Regions from separate parts of the Mesorhizobium sp. GW821-FHT04C10 genome, predicted to be linked through region 2. Evidence: predicted binding sites of a transcription regulator. Region 2 holds the regulator's gene; the other holds the start of a gene.

Region 1 (3,923 bases), 2.9 Mb from region 2:
ATTTCGGCTTCAGGCATGGTATTTTCTCTAAGGCGCCGCATGAGGACGGAAGTCCTGCGGTCTACGAAGCGTTTCGTCAACCGCTCATGCAGCGCATCCGACAATCTGTCTTCGATTTCGCGCGTCTTTTCCTGCCAGTGTGCCTGATCGGCCAGCCAGCCGGGCCGGTTCGACACGAATGTCCAGGTGCGGATCTGGGCAATGCGGTGCGACAGCGTGTCGATGTCGCCCTCGGTGGTGTCGGCGCGGCGCACCTGCTCGGCCATGTAATTCTCGTCGACATGGCCTCGCTTGGCGAGGTCCATATAGATCGACGCGATGAGGTCGGCATGTTGCGCCGGGGCGATCTTGCGGTAGTCGGGCAGCGCGCAGGCTTCCCACAACAGCGCCACGCGTTTGGCGTCGGTCGCCAGCGCGCGGATCTCCTCGTCGCGGGAAAGATATTCGAGCGCCTGCGCGTCGACAGCCGGCAGCGCCCGCGTCAGGCCCTCCACCGGAGCGTTGGTCTCGATCGAGCGCTTCAGCGCATCGAGGCTGGCGAAGTCGAAATGAGCGGTGCGCCACTGCAGCACCTTCACCGGATCGAAGTCATGACCTTCGATCTTCTTGACCAGTTCCTCGTCGAGCGGATCGACCTGGCCGGTGACGCCGAAAGTGCCGTCGCGCAGATGCCGGCCGGCGCGGCCGGCGATCTGGCCGAGCTCGGCCGCCGTCAGGTTGCGGTACTGGTAGCCGTCGAACTTACGGTTCTGGGCGAAGGCGACATGGTCGAGATCGAGGTTGAGGCCCATGCCGATGGCATCGGTGGCGACGAGATAGTCGACATCACCCGATTGGAACAATGCCACCTGGGCGTTACGGGTGCGCGGCGAGAGCGCGCCGAGAACGACGGCGGCACCACCTTGCTGGCGGCGGATCAGCTCGGCGATGGCGTAGACCTCGTCGGCGGAGAAGGCGACGATGGCGGTGCGGCGCGGCAGGCGCGTCAGCTTCTTCGAGCCCGCATAGGCAAGATGCGACAGCCTTGGCCGCGTCACCACCGAAACGCCCTTCAGCAAGCGCTGCAGGATGCCATGCATGGTGGCGGCACCGAGCAGCAGTGTTTCCTGGCGGCCGCGAAGATGCAGGATGCGGTCGGTGAAGATGTGGCCGCGCTCAAGGTCGCCGGCGAGCTGCACCTCGTCGATGGCGACGAAGGCGGCGTCGGTCTCGCGCGGCATGGCCTCGACCGTGCAGACCGAATATCTGGCGCCTGGCGGCTGGATCTTCTCCTCGCCAGTGATCAGCGCGACTTTATGGGCGCCGACCTTTTCGCAGACGCGCGTGTAGACTTCCCGCGCCAGCAACCTGAGCGGCAGCCCGATGACACCGGTTTCATGCGCCACCATGCGCTCGATGGCGAGGTGGGTCTTGCCGGTGTTGGTCGGACCAAGCACGGCGGTCACGTCGCGGCCCGACAGGATCAGCGGCTCGGTATGTTTCGGCTGGATGTTCATCGGCTCGGAAATAAGGCTTTCTGGCCTCTCATTGTCGGGAGCGTGCCTCAACTGGCGCGTATGACAGGCGACACATAGGGATTTCGGGCGCGAAGCGAAAGCGGAATGTTCCGTGGGCGGTTCGAAGGCCTCTTTGTCCAGCGCTAAATTGGCTGTCGCTTAACTGATGGAACGAGTCTGGAACGAATCGGCGACGAATCGGTGACTCGACCAGATTCAGCTTTTGTTCACGGCTATATGTGGATTTCGTGACCGTGACTCTCACCACATGCTGAATCCCTGAACTGGCCCGTTTTATGCTAGGCGAGTTCAGCCGTTAAGCTTTGCCGGGAAACGACGCCGGCGGCACGATGCCCATCACTCAAGATTATGAAATTGTTAATCTTTCTGAATTTGGTGTTAAGGAACTGCGGGCGATTCCGGCCTATTAACGTTAACTTGCGCTCAAAGCCGGAACGAATCGGCGACAAAACAGCGCCGACGGCATTTTCCCTTTTTGTTCCCCCAATATCTTGTGTTGTGAACAGCTTATCCACCGACAATCCACAGGCTTGACCACAGGGTTTCGCACAGGCGGCGCTGCCGCCATTAACCCTTGCGTGCCGGATTGGGGCATTGCGCCGCGGCGGGGACTCTTTCGCCTCCAAGGCTTCAACGGAAACGGACCGGGTTTTCCGGTCCGTTCGTTACAGTCTGAAGCCGTTGGACGTCAGGCGAAGTATTGGCCGCCATTGGCGGTGAGGGTCGAGCCGGTGATGAAGCCGGCATCCTCGGAAGCAAGGAAGACGACGCAGCGCGCGATCTCTTCCGGTTCGCCGAGGCGGCCGACCGGGATCTGCGGCAGGATGCGCTCGTTGAGCACCTTCTCATCGATTGCCTTGACCATCTCGGTGGCGATGTAGCCGGGACAGATGACGTTGACGGTGATGCCGGCGCGGGCACCTTCTTGGGCAAGGGCCTTGGTGAAGCCGATGTCGCCGGCCTTGGCGGCGGAATAGTTGACCTGGCCGGCCTGGCCCTTCTGGCCGTTGATCGAGGAGATGGTTATGACGCGGCCGAACTTGCGGTCGCGCATGCCGCCCCACAGCGGGTGTGTCATGTTGAAGACGCCGGAAAGATTGGTGTCGATGACCTCTTTCCACTGCTCACGGGTCAATTTGTGGAACATGGCGTCGCGGGTGATGCCGGCATTGTTGACCAGCACCGAGACCGGGCCGAGGTCGGCCTCGACTCGGCTGATGCCGGCGGCGCAAGCGTCATAGTCGGCGACCGACCATTTGTAGACCGGAATGCCGGTCTCGGCCTTGAATTTCGCTGCCGCCTCGTCGTTGCCGGCATAGTTGGCCGCGACCGAATAGCCGGCGTTCTTCAAGGCGATCGAGATCGCCGCGCCGATGCCGCGCGATCCGCCCGTGACGATTGCAACCTTGGTCATGCATTTCCCCTTTTTGATATCGCCCTGTTGTCGGGCTTGGCAGGCACTGGATATGAAACGGGCGGCCTGCGCCGCCCGTTCAGTATTTCTTCAGAGGGCTTCCACGCACAGGGCGACGCCCATGCCGCCGCCGATGCACAGGGTGGCGAGGCCCTTCTTGGCGCCGCGACGACGCATCTCGTAGACCAGCGTGTTGAAGATGCGGGCGCCCGAGGCGCCGATCGGGTGACCGATGGCGATGGCGCCGCCATTGACGTTGACGATCGAGGGATCCCAGCCCATGTCCTTGTTGACCGCACAGGCCTGCGCGGCGAAAGCCTCGTTGGCTTCGACAAGGTCGAGATCGCCAACCGACCAGCCGGCCTTTTCCAAAGCCTTGCGCGAGGCGGGAATGGGGCCGGTGCCCATGATCGCCGGATCGACGCCGGCGGTTGCCCAGGACGCGATGCGCGCCAGCGGGGTGATGCCGCGCCTTGCGGCTTCCGCTTCGCTCATCAGCAGCGCGCCGGCGGCACCGTCATTGATGCCGGAGGCGTTGGCGGCGGTCACGGTGCCGTCCTTGTCGAAGGCCGGCTTCAGCTTGGTCATGGCGTCCAGCGTCGCGCCATGGCGGATGTATTCGTCCTGGTCGACAATGGTGTCGCCCTTCTTGCCCTTGATGGTGAAGGCGACGATCTCGTCCTTGAACTTGCCCGCCTTCTGCGCCGCCTCGGCCTTGTTCTGCGAGGCCAGCGCGAACTGGTCCTGGTCGTCACGGGTGATCTGGAACTGGCGGGCGACGTTTTCGGCGGTGTTGCCCATGTGATAGCCGTTGAAGGCATCCCAAAGCCCGTCCTTGATCATGGTGTCGATCATCTTGTAGTCGCCCATCTTGACGCCGGCACGCAGATGCTGCGCGTGCGGCGACAGCGACATCGATTCCTGGCCGCCGGCGATGATCACCTTGGCGTCACCGGTGGCGATCTGCTGCATGCCGAGTGCAATGGCGCGCA
Region 2 (3,923 bases):
AACTCCTGGTGAACCCGGTCACCGACCAGGCGGTGCTTGCCGGCAACGCGACCATTGGCCTCGAGATCGCCGAAGATCTGCCCGAGGTCGATTGCGTCCTGACACCTTATGGCGGAGGGAGCATGACAACCGGTGTCGCCAGTGCGGTCAAGGCGATGCGGAGCCAGACGAAGGTCTTCGCCGTCGAGGATGAGAATGCGGCTCCGGTCACGGCGGCGCTGGCGGCCGGACGCATTGTCGAGATCGAGACGCGCCCCTCCTTCATCAAGAGCATAGGCGGCCCATCGCTGGTGCCCGGCCTATGGCCATTGGCAAGCCAGTCTATCGACGGCGCCATTGCCGTCAGCCTCGATCAGGTCACGGAAGCGATGCGCCTGTTGTTCTCGAAGGCAAAGATCGTGGCCGAAGGCGCGGGTGCCGCCTCGCTCGCCGCCGCGCTCCGCAGCGAGCGGGCAACCGGCAACGTCGTCTGCGTTATCTCCGGCGGCAATATCGATGCCGGCGCCTATGCGCAGATTCTGGGCGGAGCGATGCCGGAAGCCTGAACGCGTTCTATCCCCGGATAGCCAGCGATTGTTGGCGTTTTGATTTCGTTTCGTTCCGCTCGAAATGGATCGATTGGCCCCTGCAATCCGCCCTGTGAATGCCCTTCAAACGCTGATGCCAAGCGGGACAAGAGGGTGGACCACAGGCCATTAACCAAAATGATTTCAATGCTCGCCTTGGCGCGGAGGTGGTCGATTGCTGCCCACTGCCGGCAGCGGATAATTTCAGATGCCTTAACAAATTCACTAAACTTTAAACAGTTGCGGAACACAACTGGAACAGATAGTGTTTGTTCTGGGTTTGTTTTTCGATTCCGATTCACACCCTTCGTTCAATGCCTGGGGGGCGCCATGCTGACGCGCAAGCAACATGAACTTCTGATGTTCATCCATGAACGGCTGAAGGAAAGCGGTATCCCGCCCTCCTTTGACGAGATGAAGGAAGCGCTCGATCTCGCCTCCAAGTCAGGGATCCATCGCCTGATCACGGCACTGGAGGAACGCGGCTTTATCAGGCGGCTGCCCAACCGGGCGCGGGCATTGGAAGTGCTGCGGCTGCCGGATTCGATCGCGCCCGGCCTCAACGCCGCAAAGAAATTCTCGCCGAGTGTCATTCAGGGCAGTCTCGGTCAAGGCGGCCTCGGCCGCCAGATCAAGCCGGCGCCGTCGCGCTTGCCTTCTGCCGGCAATGACGACGACGCGGTCTCCGCCGTGTCGATCCCGGTGATGGGCCGTATCGCCGCCGGCGTGCCGATCGATGCGATCCAGCATCAGACGCATTCGATCTCGGTGCCGCCGGACATGATCATGGGTGGCGAGCACTATGCGCTGGAGGTCAAGGGCGACTCGATGATCGAGGCCGGCATCTTCGATGGCGACACGGTCATTATCCGCAACGCCGATACGGCGAGCCCGGGCGAGATCGTCGTGGCGCTGGTCGACGAGGAGGAAGCGACCTTGAAACGGTTCCGCCGCAAGGGCGCCTCGATTGCCCTTGAGGCCGCCAACCCGGCCTACGAGACACGCATTTTCGGGCCGGATAGGGTCAAGGTGCAAGGCAAGCTGGTCGGGCTGATCAGGCGCTACTGAGCAGGAGCAGCCGGCGTTTCGGCTTTTTGATAGGGTGGCAGCCCCCTCGCCTCACGCGAAAACTTTCGTTGCTCGTGCCAGGGCCGATACGGCCCGTCCACGGCGAAGCTGACGGTTGGCGGACCGGTCGCCGATTGGCGGTCAAAGAAGACGGCGGCACTGCCCTTGCGTGCAAGTTGCCGCTTGGTGATGACGAGGACCAGCGGGTTGTGGCAGGCATCGTAGCCCGTCGCGTCATTGACAACGATCAGGTCGGCGAAGCCGCAGGCCTTCCAGGTAGCCTTGCGGTCTTCGACATGCGCGATGATCGCGCCAGACGGATGCCGGGCGAGACAGATGCCTTCCGTGCAGTAGAACGGTGCCCCTGGCGGTAGATTGACGACATCGGCAATGTCGAATTGCCCGTCCGCCTTGTTGAACATCTCCGGTGTGACAATGGTTTCGGACACCAACGCGCGATTCCAATTGTCGACGGTGAATTCGTTCGGCCGAGCTCGGCTGACCGCGAGTTCGCCACCGCCGATCGGCACCGCGACCAGCCGCGCGTCTTCGGAGATCAGCACATCCGGCATGCGCGTATCAGACACGGTCAACAGGCCGGCGAGCGCGAATGGCACTGCCGCGAGCCGCAGCCATGTCGTCGCCATCGTCGCGATGACCAGGGCAATCGTCACCAGCAGCACGGAGTGTTGTGAAATCAGCCCGATCGCATCGACGGGGGAGCGTTCCGATATCCACGCCGATATGGAGATCATCACGGTCAGGCCCTTGCCCATCACGTAGAGAAAGGGACCATCGGCACCAAAGGGCATCGCAAGAGAACTGAGAACAGCGAAAGGCATGACAATCAGTGACACGATAGGCATGACGGCGAGATTGGCGAACAGGCTGAGCGGTGACACACGCTGGAAATGCCAGATGGCAAACAGCGCCGTGGCGCAGCCGGCAATGATGGAGGTCATCGCCAACCCGCCCGTCGCCAGCAGGAATCTTCGCGTCAGGAACCCCGGCAGGGACCGCTTTGGCGGTGGCGGTCTTGCCTTTCCCGCACGGTGATCCGCCCAGCCGGCATAGGCGCCGACCAGCGCGGCCGTTGCGGCGAACGACATCTGGAAGCTCGGGCCGACAACTTCGTGCGGCGACACCACGATGACGGCGATCGCCGAGATCGCCAGATTGCGCATGGTCAGCGCCGCGCGATCGAACAATACGGCAATCAGCATCACCGCCAGCATGATGAAACTGCGCTCGGCTGCAACGACGACGCCTGAGATGATGAGGTAGGCGGCGATCGAGAACAGTGCCGCGGCGGCCGCATATTTCTTCACCGGCCGGCGTGCGGAGAAATCCGGGAACAGCGCGAAGGCACCGCGCAGCAGACCCATGATGGTGCCGGCGACCAGCGCCATATGCAGTCCCGAAATGGAGATGATGTGATAGATGCCGGTGCGCCGCATCGCTTCGTTGATTTCATTGGGAATGCCGGCGCGCACGCCAACGATCAGCGCTGCCGCGATCTCACCTTCGGCACCGCCAACAACGCTCCTGATATGGTCGGCGATGGCTTCGCGGGCATTTTCTATCCCTGAAAACAGGCGGGCAGACAGCGGCATCTCATCGTCGTCGGCGGTGACGATTCTTGGATTGCCGAGAAAGAAGCCGCTGCCACCGATGCCGGCAAAGTAGCTGTCGAAGGAGAAATCGTAGCTGTCCGGCCGCACCGGACCGGTCGGCGGCAGCAGTTTGGCATAGCCCGATATCAGCGAGCCGGCGGTCATGTCGTCAGGTATCTTGCGCGCCGAGAGCCGGACCCTTTCCGGTGCGTAACGCAGTTTTGGCCGCGCCGTCGACGTCACGTCTATGGTCAACCGGATGCGGCCGGTCTCCATGCGGTCGAGCGAGACGACGCGGCCGGTCACTTGCGTCGAGATTTCCGAACCCAGCATCCGGGTGCCCGCCCGCCAGGTCTCGACCTTGGCGGCAAGCAGGCCCAGCGCGCACAACAATGCCGCCATGAAAGCCAGATGGGTTTTTGGCCAGGAGCGCGAGACAAGCGCACAGATCGCCATCAGCACGACGATCGCCACAGGCTTTGCAAAGTCAGGCTCCGCCGCCAACGAATAATAGCCGATCGCACCAGCGGCCAGGCAGACCGGCACCAGCAGGAAGGCGACGCCTCGGTCAAGTTCCAGTTCCGCTGCTGTCGTCACACCGTGGCGCAGGCGAGGCAAGGAAGCCTGGCCGATTTGCCGCCCGATACGCGCAATCCTGCCAGTGGCGGGCGGAATT

Evidence for each region. Region 2 encodes LexA, which represses DNA repair genes until DNA is damaged. Its sites were predicted from a motif close to TGTTCNNNNTGTGTTCNG; they were not measured.
Region 1: the regulator LexA is predicted to act here: its motif matches at 1,664-1,681, upstream of AC07UC_RS07585 (helicase-related protein).

The regions. Positions count from the first base shown of each region.
Region 1 covers NZ_JBWKTL010000001.1:1,566,118-1,570,040, forward strand. Annotated here, with positions in the region: gene AC07UC_RS07585 (helicase-related protein) at 1-1,496, opposite strand, end outside; gene AC07UC_RS07590 (hypothetical protein) at 1,796-2,032, opposite strand; gene phbB (acetoacetyl-CoA reductase) at 2,206-2,931, opposite strand; gene AC07UC_RS07600 (acetyl-CoA C-acetyltransferase) at 3,022-3,923, opposite strand, start outside.
Region 2 covers NZ_JBWKTL010000001.1:4,449,238-4,453,160, reverse strand. Annotated here, with positions in the region: gene AC07UC_RS21565 (threonine ammonia-lyase) at 1-545, shown strand, start outside; gene lexA (transcriptional repressor LexA) at 897-1,634, shown strand; gene AC07UC_RS21555 (ComEC/Rec2 family competence protein) at 1,628-3,923, opposite strand, start outside.